One region of the Pseudomonas sp. H2_A10 genome, then DNA from elsewhere that is predicted to be linked to it. Evidence: predicted binding sites of a transcription regulator. Region 1 holds the regulator's gene; each other region holds the start of a gene.
The links. The regulator FliA, encoded in region 1, starts transcription of late flagellar genes. The targets are predictions, from matches to a motif close to CTAAAGTTTNNNNNNNNNNNGCCGNTAA.
Positions count from the first base shown of each region.

Region 2: AB4O23_RS15295 (methyl-accepting chemotaxis protein) is a predicted target of FliA. The motif match lies at 2,050-2,077, and genes of this name have one in related genera.
Region 3: AB4O23_RS19390 (methyl-accepting chemotaxis protein) is a predicted target of FliA. The motif match lies at 1,935-1,962, and genes of this name have one in related genera.
Region 4: flgM (flagellar biosynthesis anti-sigma factor FlgM) is a predicted target of FliA. The motif match lies at 1,542-1,569, and genes of this name have one in related genera.

Region 1 covers NZ_CP162821.1:2,651,057-2,655,266, reverse strand. Annotated here, with positions in the region: gene AB4O23_RS12420 (chemotaxis protein CheA) at 1-24, opposite strand, end outside; gene AB4O23_RS12415 (protein phosphatase CheZ) at 36-824, opposite strand; gene AB4O23_RS12410 (chemotaxis response regulator CheY) at 843-1,217, opposite strand; gene fliA (RNA polymerase sigma factor FliA) at 1,387-2,127, opposite strand; gene fleN (flagellar synthesis regulator FleN) at 2,124-2,957, opposite strand; gene flhF (flagellar biosynthesis protein FlhF) at 3,062-4,210, opposite strand, start outside.
Region 2 covers NZ_CP162821.1:3,283,781-3,287,990, reverse strand. Annotated here, with positions in the region: gene AB4O23_RS15300 (TonB-dependent receptor family protein) at 1-463, opposite strand, end outside; gene AB4O23_RS15295 (methyl-accepting chemotaxis protein) at 709-2,022, opposite strand; gene AB4O23_RS15290 (hypothetical protein) at 2,131-2,397, opposite strand; gene AB4O23_RS15285 (hypothetical protein) at 2,553-3,302, opposite strand; gene AB4O23_RS15280 (hypothetical protein) at 3,703-4,210, opposite strand, start outside.
Region 3 covers NZ_CP162821.1:4,109,663-4,113,872, forward strand. Annotated here, with positions in the region: gene AB4O23_RS19370 (LysR substrate-binding domain-containing protein) at 1-247, shown strand, start outside; gene AB4O23_RS19375 (MmcQ/YjbR family DNA-binding protein) at 244-600, shown strand; gene AB4O23_RS19380 (DUF1294 domain-containing protein) at 589-972, opposite strand; gene AB4O23_RS19385 (undecaprenyl-diphosphate phosphatase) at 969-1,799, opposite strand; gene AB4O23_RS19390 (methyl-accepting chemotaxis protein) at 2,030-3,664, shown strand; gene pnuC (nicotinamide riboside transporter PnuC) at 3,780-4,210, shown strand, end outside.
Region 4 covers NZ_CP162821.1:2,325,481-2,329,690, forward strand. Annotated here, with positions in the region: gene AB4O23_RS10865 (flagellar brake protein) at 1-574, opposite strand, end outside; gene AB4O23_RS10870 (flagella synthesis protein FlgN) at 671-1,141, opposite strand; gene flgM (flagellar biosynthesis anti-sigma factor FlgM) at 1,190-1,504, opposite strand; gene flgA (flagellar basal body P-ring formation chaperone FlgA) at 1,646-2,410, opposite strand; gene AB4O23_RS10885 (chemotaxis protein CheV) at 2,501-3,427, shown strand; gene cheR (protein-glutamate O-methyltransferase CheR) at 3,481-4,210, shown strand, end outside.

The DNA.
Region 1 (4,210 bases):
CTCTTCATCGGCGCCGAAGCTCATGTGGGTGCTCCTTAGAAGCCTAAACTGGATAACAGGTCATCTACGTCATCCTGACCTGACACAACGTCTTCACGTTTATCGGCATGAATCTGCGGACCTTCACCCTTGGCGAGATGTTTTTGTGGATCTTTTTCCGAGAGGATCGCTTCGCGGTCATGTTCAATGCCGGCAAAACGGTCAACCTGGCCTGCCATAAGCACCAATTTGAGCAAGTTGCTTTCCACTTCGGTGACCAACTGGGTCACACGCTTGATCACCTGACCGGTGAGGTCCTGGTAATCCTGGGCCAGCAAAATATCGTTGAGGTTGCTGGAAACCGTGCGGTTTTCCTGCTCGCTGCGCGACAAGAAGCCTTCAACCCGACGTGCCAGCTCACGAAACTCCTCAGCCCCGACTTCCCGGCGCATGAAGCGGCCCCAATCGGCGCTCAGGGCCTGGGCTTCAGTGGCCATGCCGTTGACCAGGGGCGTGGCGTTCTCCACCAGGTCCATGGTGCGGTTGGCCGCCGCCTCAGTCAGCCTGACCACATAGGACAGGCGTTCGGTGGCATCGGTGATCTGTGAGATTTCTTCGGCCTGGGGCATGTGCGGGTCAATCTGGAAATTGACAATCGCACTGTGCAGCTCGCGTGTGAGCTTGCCCACTTCCTGATACAGGCCGCGGTCACGGGTCTGGTTGAGCTCATGGATCAACTGCACCGCGTCGCCGAACTGGCCTTTTTCAAGGCTGTCGACCAACTGGTGAGCATGTTTTTTCAGGGTCGACTCAAAGTCTCCCTGTGACGTTTCGTTATGCTCCATAGCTCCCCCGCGATGGCATCAGCCGTGGATGCGTTCGAAGATTTTTTCGATCTTCTCTTTCAGAGTCAGTGCAGTGAATGGCTTGACCACGTAACCGTTAACACCCGCCTGGGCAGCTTCGATGATCTGCTCACGCTTGGCTTCGGCGGTGACCATCAGCACGGGAAGGCTGCGCAGCTTTTCGTCGGCCCGCACATGACGCAGCAAGTCGATACCGGTCATGCCCGGCATGTTCCAGTCGGTTACCAGAAAGTCGATGCTCCCGCTGTTGAGGATCGGAATCGCCGTAAGGCCATCATCCGCCTCGACCGTGTTTGTGAACCCAAGGTCACGCAACAGGTTTTTTATGATCCGCCGCATCGTTGAGAAGTCATCAACGATGAGGATTTTCATGTTCTTGTCCAATTCGACCTCCAAGCAGTCTTAAACGCGCCCAGCACCTGGACGCGTCATTTCAATCAACAGGCATTACACAAAAAGGACTGCCGGGGGCACCACGGGCCGAACCCGCGAAGATCCATCACCTTCGCGGTATCGCTTTGCAGTGTCCCCACACTGCCTGTCAGCGCGCTCGCCACTCTCCCAAACGCCCCCGCAAGCGAGCGGCGCACTGGCTGTGTAACTGGCTGACTCGCGATTCGCTGACCCCCAGGACCTCACCGATTTCCTTGAGGTTCAGCTCTTCGTCGTAGTACAGCGCCAATACCAGTCGCTCACGCTCAGGCAAATTGGCAATCGCGTCCGCCAACGCACCCTGAAAGCGTTCATCTTCCAGGTCTCGCGCCGGCTCCATATGAGTACTCGCGCCGTCCTCGTGCAGCCCTTCGTGTTCACCGTCCTGCAACAGGTCGTCGAAACTGAACAGGCGGCTGCCCAAGGTGTCGTTCAAAATCCCGTAATAATCGTCGAGACTCAATTGGAGTTCGGCCGCAACTTCGTGATCTTTAGCGTCGCGACCGGTTTTTGCTTCAATTGCGCGAATTGCGTCACTGACCATGCGCGTATTGCGGTGTACCGAACGAGGCGCCCAATCACCCTTGCGCACTTCATCGAGCATGGCGCCCCGGATACGGATACCCGCATACGTCTCGAAACTCGCGCCTTTGGTGGCATCGTATTTGGTTGACACTTCGAGCAGGCCAATCATGCCGACCTGGATCAGGTCTTCTACCTGGACGCTGGCGGGCAGGCGTGCCAGCAGGTGATAGGCGATGCGCTTGACCAGCGGCGCATAACGCTCGATCAACTCGCCCTGACTGTCACGGGCGGACTTCTTGTAGGCGTTATAGCCGTTCGCTGTCATAGCACGGGTCCTGCGCTCGTCTGATGTACCAATCGCTCGACGAAAAACTCCAGATGCCCCCGTGGGTTGGCGGGCAACGGCCAAGTATCGACCTTTTGGGCAATAGCCTTGAACGCCAATGCGCATTTGGAACGAGGGAACGCTTCGTAGACCGCACGCTGCTTTTGCACAGCCTTGCGCACACACTCGTCGTAGGGAACTGCACCGACGTATTGTAAGGCGACATCGAGGAAGCGATCCGTGACCTTGGTCAACTTGGCGAACAGGTTGCGCCCTTCCTGCGGGCTCTGGGCCATGTTGGCCAGTACGCGGAAGCGGTTCATGCCGTAGTCACGGTTAAGTAATTTGATCAGGGCGTAGGCGTCGGTGATCGAGGTGGGTTCATCGCAGACCACCAGCAACACTTCCTGCGCCGCGCGCACGAAGCTGACCACGGATTCGCCGATCCCGGCGGCGGTGTCGATCACCAGCACGTCGAGGTTGTCGCCGATATCGCTGAATGCCTGGATAAGGCCGGCATGCTGCGCCGGGCTCAGGTGCACCATGCTCTGGGTGCCGGAGGCGGCCGGCACGATGCGGATCCCGCCAGGGCCTTGAAGCAGCACATCGCGCAGCTCACAGCGCCCCTCGATCACATCGGCAAGCGTGTGTTTGGGCGTCAACCCCAGCAGAACGTCGACGTTCGCCAGTCCCAGGTCAGCATCCAGCAGCATGACGCGACGGCCAAGTTCTGCCAGGGCCAGGGACAAATTCACTGACACGTTAGTTTTTCCGACGCCACCTTTGCCGCCGGTCACCGCGATCACCTGTACGGGATGCATGCTGCCCATTTTATTTCTTTACCTTGTCTTGCTTAGACGCAGGCTACATGGCTTGGCCGCGTGAATCGCTTGCAGACCATCGATGTAGATACTTTTCACGGTGTTCATCTGACTCAACCGACCCGTTTTGCCGGGTTGTGATAGAGATCGGCGAACATGTCGGCCATCGCTTCCTCGCTAGGCTCGTCTTGCATTTGTACGCTGACGGCGCGGCTGACCAACTGATGACGGCGCGGCAGATGCAGATCATCCGGGATCCGCGGCCCATCGGTCAGGTAAGCCACCGGCAGTTCGTGGCTGATAGCCAGGCTCAGCACTTCACCCAGGCTGGCGGTTTCATCCAGTTTAGTCAGGATGCAACCGGCCAGCCCGCAGCGTTTGTAGCTGTGATACGCAGCGGTAAGAACCTGTTTCTGGCTGGTGGTTGCAAGCACCAGGTAATTTTTTGACTTGATGCCACGCCCGGCCAGGCTTTCGAGCTGCATACGCAACGCCGGGTCGCTGGCTTGCAGGCCGGCGGTGTCGATCAGCACCACGCGCTTGCGCAGCAGCGGGTCGAGGGCATTGGCCAGGGATTGACCGGGGTCGACATGGGTAACCGGCACATTGAGGATGCGGCCCAGGGTCTTGAGCTGTTCCTGGGCGCCGATACGGTAGCTGTCCATGCTCACCAGCGCGATATTCTGGGCGCCGTACTTAAGCACATAACGGGCGGCAAGCTTGGCCAGCGTGGTGGTCTTGCCCATGCCGGCCGGGCCGACCATGGCGATCACTCCGCCCTCTTCCAAGGGTTCGATCTGTGGCGTGGTGATCATCCGCGCCAAGTGGGCCAGCAACATGCGCCAGGCCTGGCGAGGCTCTTCGATTTCGTGGGTCAGCGCCAACAGGTCGCGGGACAACGGGCCGGACAGGCCGATGCGTTGCAGGCGACGCCACAAGTTGGCCTGTTGCGGTTTGCTGCCTTGCAGTTGGGTCCAGGCCAGCGAGCCGAGCTGCACTTCGAGCAACTCGCGCAGGCCATTGAGTTCAAAGCGCATCGAGTCGAACGCGCGCTGGTCGACTGCGGCGGCCGGGGCGGGCGCGGCAGGACGCGGCGGTTCGATGAAAGTGGGCTCGACCAACGGCTCGGCAGCCGTCAGCGGCAGGCCGGCGAACAACTGGCGATTGGTGGTGGCATCGCTGTCGCCGCGCATGCTCAGTTCGGCCTGGGCCGAGACGATGCGCGAGGCAGTCTTGCGCAGCTCGTCTTCAAGCTCCATGTT
Region 2 (4,210 bases), 630 kb from region 1:
CGCCCAGGGCCAGCGCGCCCTGATCAAAACCGTTGGCGCCACGCAGCACTTCGACGCGGCTCTGCCACAGTGGGTCCTTGAGTTCGTAGGGTGTGCCGCCAGGCCCGGTCAGGGGCAGGCCGTCGAACATCTCATAGAGCCCGGAAGCATGCGCGCCGGGGCTGCGGTTCAGGCCCGAACCGCGAATGGACAACTTCACCCCTTCGTTATTCGCCGCCTTGGCGTACACCCCGGGCTGGTACTTGAACACATCTTCGTTGGTGCTCACCCGCCCCTGCTGCACGCTGCTCATGTCGATGTAATTGGTGGCGCCGGGCACGCTCTTCAGCTGCGCCTGGGCCACTTCGCCGGCACTGGCCTCGGCCGTGGTGACTTCGAGCGGCGCCAGTTGCACGTCTTCGGCGTGCACCAGCGAACTTAAGGTCAGGGCGGCAAACAGCAACGGAGGTTGGCGCAACAGCATGGGCAGGTCCTTGGGAGTCGGGGGCATGAAGGGCCTGGCCCACCACGCGAACAGTGATGGGAAGCCAACGCGGCCCACCAAGTCACGCTTTGTTAACGGACCCGCTTCTTTCTACACCAACGCCAAGCTGCTTTTTTATTAAGTCCTACATCGAGTCCGCGCATGCACACTCAATATCCGACGAAACAAACAGTGCCCCTACTGTGAAGCCCCCCTTAAGCAAACAAACGATCTAACCCAGCACGTTATTGCAGTTCATTGGCAAAGCGCCCGACCGCGCTCACCACCTGTTTGGCGCCCCCCTGGATCTCGGTGATCACCGCGCCGGCCTGGTTGGCCAGGGTCAAGCCTTGCTCTGCCTGCTCGCGGCTGCTGAACATCTCGGTAATAGCTTCGTCGGCGAGACGCTGGTTTTGCTGGACCACGCTGACAATCTCTTCGGTTGCCGTACTGGTTCGGCTAGCCAACTGCCTGACCTCATCGGCCACGACCGCAAAGCCCCGCCCCTGTTCACCGGCGCGGGCGGCCTCGATGGCCGCATTGAGCGCCAACAGGTTGGTCTGGGCGGCGATACCCCCGATGGTCTGCACAATCGCGCTGATCAGCAATGACTGCTTACCCAGTGCTTCGATGCTGCCGGTAGCCGATTGCATCTGCACGGCAATGTTTTGCATGGTTTGTACCGTGTTCTGTACAACGGCCGCGCCGCGCTCGGCCGTGACATCGGTTTGCAGCGACACTTCGTAAGCCACCCCGGCCGCGGCCTTGACCTCGGACTCGCGCAACACCTGGCCGGTGACCACACTGGCAAACTTCACCACTTTGCACAGATTGCCTTCTGCGTCGTGCACCGGGTTGTAAGTGGCTTCGAGCCATACATCATTACCGCGGCTGTCCACCCGCTTGAAGCGGCTGGCGACAAACTCTCCACGATTGAGGGTCTGCCAGAAATCAACGTAGCCGCTCGATGCCGCCTCTTGCGGGCTGCAGAACATGCTGTGTTTTTTGCCGACGATCTGATCCAGGCTATACCCCATGGCATCGAGGAACTGAGTATTGGCGGTGACCACCGTCCCATCCAGTTTGAACTGGATAACGGCAGTCGAGCGGATCAACGCGTTGATGAACGCCTCGTTTTCCTTGGATTGCTCAATGACACGGCTCACATCGGCACCGTAGCCCTGGATATGCGACAGCCGACCGTCACGCCCTTTGATCGGGCACCAGGTCAGGTTGAGCCAGGCCAGGCTGGCATCGCTGCGCAAATAGCGGTAGTCGTCAGTCACCGGTTCAAAGCGCTCAACCGCTGCGTGAAAATTGCGAAAGCAGGGCAAGTCCTTGACGTAAGGGGGAACGACTTCACCCAGCAAGCGACCTTGCAAGTGCTCTGGGGGATAACCAAGCACCCGCGCGAATGCGTCATTGACCGCCGTAATGCGGTACTCCGCATCCAGGGCGATGGAAAGCCTGCCACGGTCAAATTGCGCAACGAGCTGTCGCAAATGAAAAAGCTCGTCGTCCTGGTCCTGTAGATTTTTCTTCAAGAGGCGATTGAACATGGTGGCGTCCCTGCTGTGGTCATCACTGCATCGGCCAGGTGGCCGGCAAGCTGAGCATAGACGACGAACGGTCACGCCGGCGCCACTGACCCCAAGCAAGTGATTGACCTAACCGGGCAGCTCCACCCCCTGCATCAGCTCGTGCGCCTCCGAGCCCGCGGGAAACCGGAAACCATACATCTCATCTGCCGCGAGTATCTGCCCAAGTGCCTCAAGCAACTGCGGCTCGCTTGGCGAGACGCGCAGCAGCTTGTGTGCAGGCAATAACAATTCGGCAGCAACGCCTTCGGCACTGGCGGTCTCGATCACCGCGAAGAGAATAAAGCGCAGGCGTATTTCGCGATCCGTAGGCCACACCGTTTTTTGCTTACTCAAGGGTAGGGCCTCATTTTTCAGAAAAGTCCGAGGCTATTGCCGACGCCGGGGCGATTCAAGCAAGGGAAGGCAAGATAGGCCACTTCCTACAGAGGAAAACGAAACGCTGTACCTGTACGGATAGCTGTGCTGCCGCTTTGCGTTGCCAATAGCGCTCACTGCACCGGAAGGAAATTCATCAGCAACAGACTTTGCGCATAATTGAGACCAATGCGCCGGTAGCGCTCGTCAAGCATCTGCGTCAACAGGTCGAGCCGCGCGACAATCTTGCCGAACTCCACCGCAAAACTGAGGTTACTGCCCTCCTCCGATATCTCGTTGGAAAACAACAGCAGCACCCCATTGGCATCCTGACGCTTGCTGAGCAACCACGTGGCCTTCTCGATATTGCGCGCGGCGTTGCTGACGAATTGCGGGTTGATCGAGTCGGTCATATAGAACTCGGTGCGCCCACCGTGGGCGGTCACCAGCATGCTGCCGATCGCGTAGATAAACGCCCCGACCCGATCGCCCTGGAATTCCGGGCTCAAGGAATAGCTCAAGGCCACCAGGTCGCGACGTTCACCCAAGGCTGGCAGCGGCCGGCGCTGCTCGATCGCCTGGCGAATTTCCCGCTCGGCACTCGCCGCATCCGGGTAACCCGACTGCCGCCATTGGCTGGGGTTACGCAGGTAAAGCTTGCTCATCAGCACGTACAGGCTTTGCAGGTTGTCGCGCATGCCCAGCGTGGCCATGCGATCGACACTGGTTTGAAAGAACTCGTCGGGCTTGCCATTGGTGAACTGCTTGGCAATATCGCGGCCTTGTTGCTGAGTGCAGCCGGTAGCAAAAAACACTAATGCAGCGGCCAGGAGCAACAGCTGGCGCCTGGCGCGAACTCGGAAAAAAGGAAACGTGCGATCCATCGGCACCCGATCTTGTTCTTCTGCCCACGCGGGAAATCGGTGGGGCTGGGACAGAAATAGAGCGGATAAATCTAAAAAAGTGCGAAAGACAGCAGCAGATAGTTGTAAGAGGTGCCTGCCAGAGCGCCGCGTGACGAATTCGTTTCAGCGCCTATACTTCAGTTGCGTGCGTTGTTGGCGAGCCAGGATGGCATTTTCACTTTTACGTGGCCTTGCGGGTGGTTCGCAGCGCCCGCGGCACTATCAGCAGCCGCTGTAAATGAGGTGACGGCAATGAAACATCCAATTCGAGCACAAATGTTTGTCCAGGTGATTTGCCTGCTTTCGGTGGCTCAGCTTTTTTGCTGATCCGGAGGGGAAACTGCCTTTGAAAGGGCTGCGGGCGTGGCGGGGCCCGTCTTCATTTGTCCAGGTTCAGCAGTTCCTGCATACGTTCGCCTATCATTCCTCGCAACCATGCGGCATGAAACTCGATGTCTGCCAGAGAAGTCCCGTCACCCATTTGATATCCCAACACCTTGCCCTTGGGGCCCTTATACGTCACGTAAAAATGGCCATCGTGGTCAAACAGGGCGACCGCGTAGGGGCGGATGGAAAGAATGTGGTCGAAAGGCACACGCACTTCCATGGGTTTGCGGCCACGACGCGTGACCGTGAGGGTGAGCAGTTGCTGGTTTTCGTCGAACGTGAACGCCTGCACTTGAGGCTCAGACGTCACCCACGCAAACATCGCGGCAATGAACACTGCAGCACCCAGCATGAGCAGCATGAACGACGACTCGCTGAGCTTCGATCCAGCGCTGGGGGGCTCACCGTGTATATCGCCCATCCCCACAAGCAACATCGCCAACCCATAGCCCGGTAAAAGCAAAAGCAGCCCAAGGAAGAATCCAAAAACTGCGTAGCCA
Region 3 (4,210 bases), 1.5 Mb from region 1:
CGTGGATGACTTCAACGTACGCAAGGCCAGCGCGATCATGGGCCTGGGCTTTACCGTGCTGCCGATGATGTATTGCGAGGAAGAGCTGGCCAGCGGTCGCTTGGTGCAACTGCTGCCCGAGTGGTCGTTGCCCGGCGGCTGGCTACAGGCGGTGTACCCCCATCGACGTGGCGTACTGCCGGCCATTCGCGCTTGGATCGATTATCTGGAAGAAGGCTTTAAAAGCTGCGGAGACCGCCTGCTATGAAGATGACCGAAGAACACGTCGCCACGTTCTGCCTGAGCCTGCCCGGCGCGCGGGAGGACTACAAATGGGGTGGCGTGCGGGTGTTTTCGATTGCCGGCAACAAGATGTTCGCGTTACAGAACCTGCGCGGCGACTCGCTGGCGTTCAAGGTCGATAAAGCGTTGTTCCTGGGCCACGTGGACCGCCCCGGCATCCACCCCGCGCCGTACCTGGCGCGTGCGCAGTGGGTGATCATGAACACGCCCTACCCGCTCGGCGCCGAGGAGCTGCGCGGCTTGTTGCGGCGTTCCCACCAACTGGTGGTGAGCAAACTGCCCAAGCGCACGCAGATCGGCTTGCTGCTAGAGGACTGACAGCCAGCTGCCGCCCAGGAACAACTGGTCCAGCCAGAATACTTGATGCAGCAGCACGATCACCCAGAACAGCACCTGGTAAGACACTTTGCGCGTCTTGTGGCGCAACACCTGCTGGGCAATCAACGCGCCTGGCCAACCGCCTGCCAGTTCCACCGCATGCAGGATGTTTTCCGGGGTGCGCCAACTGTCGGTGCGCGCCTTGCGCTTATCGCTCCAGTACAGCAAAAACGCGACCACACTGACCAGGCCGTAGGCCGCCAGCGGGATCACGGTTTCACCGCGCCGCCACACCCCTATCGAGCCCAGCAGCGGCGCCGCGCACAACAGCGCAAAGATCGCCGCCTTCAAGCGCGGATGCTGGATGCTCATGCCTTGGCCGCTGCCCAGTCGATCCAGCCGAACTGCCAGGTCGCCAGGATCAACAGGCCAAACCCGATGCGGTACCAGGCAAACGCCGCATAGCTATGGCTGGCGATGAACTTGAGCAGCCCCTTGACCGCGATCATCGCAAAGATGAACGAGGTCACAAAACCGATGGCGAACACCGGCAGGTCCGCCGGTTGGAACAGGTCGCGGTACTTATAGCCCGAGTACACCGCCGCACCGACCATGGTGGGCATGGCCAGGAAGAATGAGAACTCGGTGGCGGTCTTGCGCGACAGGCCGAACAACAGGCCGCCGATGATGGTGGAGCCGGAGCGGGACGTACCCGGGATCATCGCCAGGCACTGGGCGAAGCCGACCTTGAGTGCGTCTTTCCAGGTGATGTCGTCGACACTCTCGGCGTGCACCTCATGCTCGCGGCGCTCGGCCCACAACATGATGATGCCGCCCACCACCAGCGCCGTGGCCACGGTGATCGGGTTGAACAGGTAATGGTGGATCAGGTCGGCGAAAATCACCCCCAGCACCACGGCGGGCAAAAACGCGATCAACAGGTTGAGTGTGAAACGCTGGGCGTTGCGCTGGGTGGGCAAGCCGGTGACCACATCCAGAATCTTGCGACGGAACTCCCAGACCACCGCCAGGATGGCGCCGAGCTGGATGATGATATTGAACGCCATCGCGCGTTCGCCGCCGAAGTCGAGCAAATCGGCGACGATGATCTGGTGACCGGTGCTGGAAATCGGCAGGAACTCTGTAAGCCCCTCTACTACGCCAAGAATCAATGCCTGAATGGCGGTCCAAAAATCCATGCTTCCCCCAAAGGTCATGCGCGGTGGCATGCCTTATCAATCTTTTTTAATGGTTCACTGACCGAGCGCGCGAAAGGCCCGGCGTTGATGGCGATCAATGCCGGCCTGCAAAATTTCGTGAAAAATCAGACAGTACTCAGGTTTTGCGACTTCAGGCCGAAAGCCTATCAGACAAGGCGTAAAAGTCGATGCGACGCCCACAATTATAAAAAGCCCGGAGTGACAGGACGATGAACAGTTTGCGCAATATGTCGATCAGCCGCCGCCTTTGGCTGATCCTGATAGTCGCCGTGCTGATGCTGCTGGCCTTGGGTTTGCTGATGCTCAAGCAGATTCATGACGATCTTTACCAGGCCAAAAGCCAACAGACCCAGCACGTGGTCCAGACCGCCAGCGGGATACTGACGTTTTATCACAGCCTCGAAACCACCGGCGTGATGACCCGCGAAGCCGCGCAAAAACAAGCCCTGAGCGCAGTGCGTGGGTTGCGTTATAGCCATGATGATTATTTCTGGATCAACGACCTCACGCCCGTGATGATCATGCACCCGACCAACCCCAAGCTCGACGGCCAGAACCTTTCGGCTATCCGCGATCCGGACGGCTTTGCGATCTTCAACGAGTTCGTCAGCCTGGCCAAGGCCAAGGGCGCCGGCATCGTCAACTACCGCTGGCCCAAGCCCGGCTCCGAAGCGCCGGTGGCCAAGACCTCGTATATCCAACTGTTTGAACCCTGGGGCTGGATCATCGGCTCCGGCGTATACGTGGACGATGTGCAAGCCGAGTTCAGCGCCCAAGTGTGGAAAGCCTCGTTCATTGTGCTGGGCATCGCGCTGCTGATGGGTTTGCTGGTGGCGTTGATTGCCCGCAGCATCGTGCAACCGTTGCAGGCCGCAGTGAACGCCATGGGCAATATTGCCAGCGGCGAAAGCGATCTGACCCGCAGCCTCGACACCCACGGCCGCGACGAAGTCACCCAACTGTCCCAGCACTTCAACAGCTTTACCGCGAAGCTGCGCCAGGTGGTGAGCCAGTTGCAGTCGTGCGCCAACGCCCTTGGGCAATCGTCCACGGAGATGGGCAATAACGCCAGCCAGGCCCATGACCGCAGCCAACAGCAGTCGCAGCAGATGGAACTGGTGGCCACCGCCATCAATGAAGTCACCTACGGCGTGCAGGACGTGGCCAAGAACGCCGAACATGCCGCCAGCGAAATGCGCGAAGCCGAAGCACAGGCCCAACAAGGCCAGGTCAATATCGACGGCAGCCTGCAGCAGATCGATCAGCTGTCCCATACCATCAGCCAGGCCGTTGAAGTGATCCGCACCCTGTCCAGCGAAAGCACACAGATCGGTGGCGTGCTGGAAGTGATCCGCTCCATCGCCGACCAAACCAACCTGCTGGCCCTGAACGCCGCCATCGAAGCGGCACGTGCCGGCGAGCAAGGTCGCGGGTTCGCCGTGGTGGCCGACGAAGTGCGCCTGCTTGCCCAGCGCACGCAAAAATCCACCGCCGAAATCCAGGTGATGATCGAGCGCCTGCAAGGCCACTCGGAAGCGGCGGTCAAGGTGATCAGCGACAGCCACAGCGCCTCGCAACTCACCATCGAGCAAGCAGGCCAGGCCGGCGCCAGCCTCACGGCCATCGGCCAGGCCCTGCGCAACCTCAACGGCCTGAACGCCTCGATTGCCAGCGCTACCCTGCAACAAGCGCACGTGGTGGAAGACATCAACCAGAACGTTACCGAGGCTGCGGGCTTGTCCCACAGCACGGCGATAGCCGCAGAGCAGTCGAGCCTGGCCAGTACCCAGTTGCGCGGTTTGAGCGACCAACTCGACGGCCTGCTCCGCCAATTCAAGGTCTGACGTACATATCAAGATGTGGGAGGGGGCTTGCTCCCACATTTGCCCTTCAGTGTTTTGAAGATTGCTTACCTCTGGTTACAATCACCGCCCTCTCCCACTCCCCCAAGGATCCGCCATGTCCGGGCTTGAACTGATCGCCGCCGCCCTGGGGGTGATCGCTGTCTGGCTGACGGTCAAGCAAAACCCGTGGTGCTGGCCCATCGGCCTGGTGATGGTGCTGCTCTATACCTGGGTGTTCTACGACGTGAAACTCTATTCCGACATGCTGCTGCAAGTGGTCTATGCGGCGCTGCAGGTGTATGGCTGGTGGCAATGGACCCGCGCCGGCGAAGTCAAGCACGGCCGCCAGGTCACCCGGCTGGGAGTGCCTGCGGTGATGGCCAGCCTGGCCGTGGGCGCAGTGGGCAGCCTGTTGCTAGGCGCCGCCATGGCCCACTGGACCGACGCCGCGCAACCGTGGCTCGACGCCGCCCTCACCGGCTTCAGCCTGGTCGCGCAAATGTGGATGGCGCAAAAGCGCGTGCAATGCTGGCCGTTGTGGATTGC
Region 4 (4,210 bases), 330 kb from region 1:
CAAAGGGCAGGGCGGCAATAAATCGGTCGTAGACCTGGCCCAATTGCAGGCGCTCGGAGATATTGCCTTCAAAACGCAGCTTGCAGCCGGTGGCGGAAATATCCAGCAATTTACCGTTGACCGGCGCCTTGAGTTTTTCGCCACCCAGTTCGATGTTGACCAATTGCGCCAGCTTCAACGCGGCACGGAACGCATTTCGACGCTGATGGTAGACCACCTCGTCCGGCAGGCTGCCGGTGTAAATGCGGTGGCCGTCTTTCGCGCTGATAGCCAGGGTGCCCTTGCTTTCCCAGGCAACGCGAACGCCATCGTGGAAGCCTTCGATGCGGAAGGGCTCGCCGCTCTCAAGGTAGCGTTCGCCGTCGCGTGGAATCATTTCGTCCAGTGCCAGCGTGTTGCTGTCACGGTTGACGTCCACCAGATAGCTTTGGAAGCGCTGGCTGCGTTCGTGGAAGGTGATGATCAGCGGGTCATGGCTGTCTTGCAGCATCCGCAAGGTGCCGGCGATTTCCAGAGGCGTGGTGAGCACCTTGGGTGGCTGCGGGGCATCTTCCGCATTAAGGGCGTTGAACACGGTTCTTCCATCTCCAGACAAAATACGACTACACGCAAGAACCGGCATTTTGCCAGCATGTGGCGCGCCTTGGATAGGGCGCACGGTAAACCGATGTCAGGCTTGGCTGCGGGTGCTTGGTTTGACCAGACGCGAGGTGGAACCCTGGGCGTTATACAGCGCCGGCGGCTCTCCGCCGTGAAGTATGCGTAACTGGTTGGCGGTCGTGGCTTGCTGAAGCTGGATCGACTGACCGTTGAGCCGGTTGGCTTCCTGGCACTGGGCGAGCAACTGATTGAGTTCTTTGCTCTGGGACAGCAATTGGTCGCCAACCGAGGAGTGGCTGGCCAACTGCGCCAGGCCGTCATGGTCTGCCGGCAGGCCGAGACTACTGAGGATCTGGCTGCGTTTTTTGCCGTGTTGCTCCAGCAGCACAATCAGCGATTGCTTGCGCGCCAGAATTTCTTCCAGCAGCGGCATATCCCGGCCATAGAGGGCCAGGGATTCTTCTTTGAGCAGCTCGAGCAATTGTTGCGTCGGCGCTAGATCATCAATGATCAGTTGCAGCAAATTTTCGTCGTGATGCATGGCTGGCCTTGGGGTTTAAGCGTCCAAAAGCCCTGCGCAGGCCTTTGCCTAGCGCTCGGCTTCGAAATTAAGCAGCTTGCTGGCTACACGGTTGCTGTCGACTTTATAGCTGCCATCGGCGATTGCCTGTTTCAACTCGGCCACGCGGGCTTTATTGACCACTGGTTGATCGCGCAGCGAGTCAGTGACCTTCTGCAACTGTTGAGCCTCATTGCTCAGGTGTACGGATTCCCCGCTTTGGCTGACGCTGGCCTGTTCTGTCAGCGGCTGGGCCTTGGCTTCGACGCTTTCTTTGGCAGCGCTGGTACGCGTAGCGCCTGACGTCGACGGGGTGTTATTCAAACGGCTGAAATCGATGACCATGATAAAAAAACCTCTGGGTATTTGGACGCTTGCCATGTTTTCGGCCATACCCGGACAAACTTTAGGCGCGAATGACAATAAATCTCCGCACGGTAAACCGCGTGCACAGTGTAGGAAAACCCAGCGTCCTGTACCAGTAATCTATAAAGCGACCTCTACCTGTCCGGGGGCTGTGACCCGCGCTTTGATCACGCGATTGGAATTGAGATTCTTGACTCGAATTTGTTCACTCATGCCGCCGTTGGACAACGCTTCACCGGGCATTTTTACATTCAGCGTACCGCTGCTGGCGGAAATTACCACTTGGTCGCCCTTGCGAATCACTTCGGCCTGTTCCAGGTGGACCAGCGTGATCACCTGATCGGTGACCACTGGTCGGGTCAATCGTTGGCCGACGGCCTGATCCAGGGACGTCAGGTAGCCCTGGCTGATCAGGCTGATGTCGCGTTCGCGTAATACGACGTCCTCAAAACCGATGATGCCGGTGCGTTTCAGTGGTCGGGCCACTACCACAACATCGCGAAACAACTTGACCTGCGCCGGCACAAACACCGTCCAAGGCGAGGCTCCGTCGCAGCGCACCCGTACCGTCACGCGGCCGATGGGCTGGGCTGGGCTTTCAAGGGTCGCTGTCAATTCCTTGTCGCACATCGGCATGCGCAGGCGGGGGTCCAATTGGTTGACTTGGATTTCATAACGCCCCGGTGTCTGTGTGGTTGCCAGATAATCTTCTACAGTGAACTCAAGAAAGCCCTGAGTGACGCCGATAAGGAGATCAGGCAAGGTGACGTTCTCTGCGCGGGCCGTGGTGTTCAGGCTCAAAGCAAGCAACGCCACCGAGGCGCAGAGCAATCTGCGGTAACGTGGGAGTCGAAGGCGTCGGGAAACTGTCGTTTTAATGTCCATGGCCAATAAATAGCAAGGCTCGTGCCGTTTAGTGTTGGGTGCGCGCTGCCGTGTAGGTACAGCCCAAGGTTTTAGCGTAGGAGTAAAGGCATGGCAGGTGTAATGGATTCAGTAAACCAGCGCACACAGCTGGTAGGGCAGAATCGCCTGGAGTTGTTGCTTTTTCGCCTCGATGGCAAGCAACTCTATGGCATCAATGTGTTCAAGGTACGGGAAGTGCTGCAGTGCCCCAAGCTGACGATCATGCCCAAATCCAGCCCGGTGGTGTGTGGCGTGGCCAATATTCGTGGTGCGACCATTCCGATTCTCGACCTGGCCCTGGCCACAGGTTCGGCAGGCTTGCAGGACCGCGAAAGCCCATTCGTGATCATTACCGAATACAACACCAAGACCCAGGGTTTCCTGGTGCGCTCGGTGGAGCGCATCGTCAACATGAACTGGGAAGAGATCCATCCGCCACCCAAGGGCACCGGCCGCGACCACTACCTCACGGCGGTGACGCGGGTCGATAACCAGTTGGTGGAAATCATCGACGTAGAGAAGATCCTCGCCGAAGTGGCGCCGACCTCGGAATCGATTTCGGTCGGTGTGGTTGACGCGGAGACGGCGCACAAGGCGGTCTCGCTGCGGGTGCTCACAGTGGACGACTCCTCGGTGGCGCGTAAGCAGGTGACCCGTTGCCTGCAAACCGTCGGCGTGGACGTAGTGGCGCTCAACGACGGCCGCCAGGCGCTGGACTATCTGCGCAAACTGGTGGATGAGGGTAAGAAGCCGGAAGAAGAATTCTTGATGATGATTTCCGACATCGAGATGCCGGAAATGGATGGCTACACTCTCACGGCCGAAATACGCAGCGATCCACGCATGCAAAAATTGCATATCGTCCTGCATACTTCGTTGTCGGGTGTATTCAATCAGGCGATGGTCAAGAAAGTCGGTGCCGATGACTTCCTGGCCAAATTCCGTCCTGATGACCTGGCATCCCGGGTGGTCGACCGGATCAAGGCAGCAGAATAATAATAGCCAGGGGCTTTTTCCCTGGCGGTCATACGATTTTAGAGGCGGTATCAGTGTCTACAGGTAATTTGGATTTTGAGCAGTTCCGGGTCTTCCTGGAAAAAGCCTGTGGGATATTGCTCGGTGAAAACAAGCAATACCTGGTATCCAGTCGTCTTAACAAACTAATGGAGCAGCAGGGTATCAAGTCCCTGGGTGAGTTGGTTCAACGGATCCAGGGCCAGCCGCGCAGTGGGCTCAAAGAGATGGTGGTCGATGCCATGACCACCAACGAAACCCTGTGGTTTCGTGACACCTACCCCTTTGAGGTGCTCAAGAGCAAGGTGCTGCCGGAGGCTATCAAGGCCAGCCCGGGCCAGCGTCTGCGCATCTGGTCGGCGGCCTGTTCTTCGGGGCAGGAGCCGTATTCCATCTCGATGTCCATCGATGAGTTCGAGCGGACCAACATCGGGCAATTGAAGGCCGGTGCGCAAATTGTCGCCACCGATCTGTCCGGCACCATGCTCACCAACTGCAAGACCGGTGAGTACGACAGCCTGGCCCTGGGCCGTGGTTTGTCCCAAGACCGGTTGCAGCGCTACTTCGAGCCTAAAGGCGCCGGGCGCTGGGCGATCAAGGCGCCGATCAAAAACCGCGTGGAGTTTCGCTCGTTCAACCTGCTCGACAGCTACGCCAGCCTGGGCAAGTTCGACATGGTGTTTTGCCGCAACGTGCTGATCTACTTCTCGGCCGAGGTGAAGAAAGACATCCTGTTGCGCATCCATGGCACGCTCAAGCGTGGCG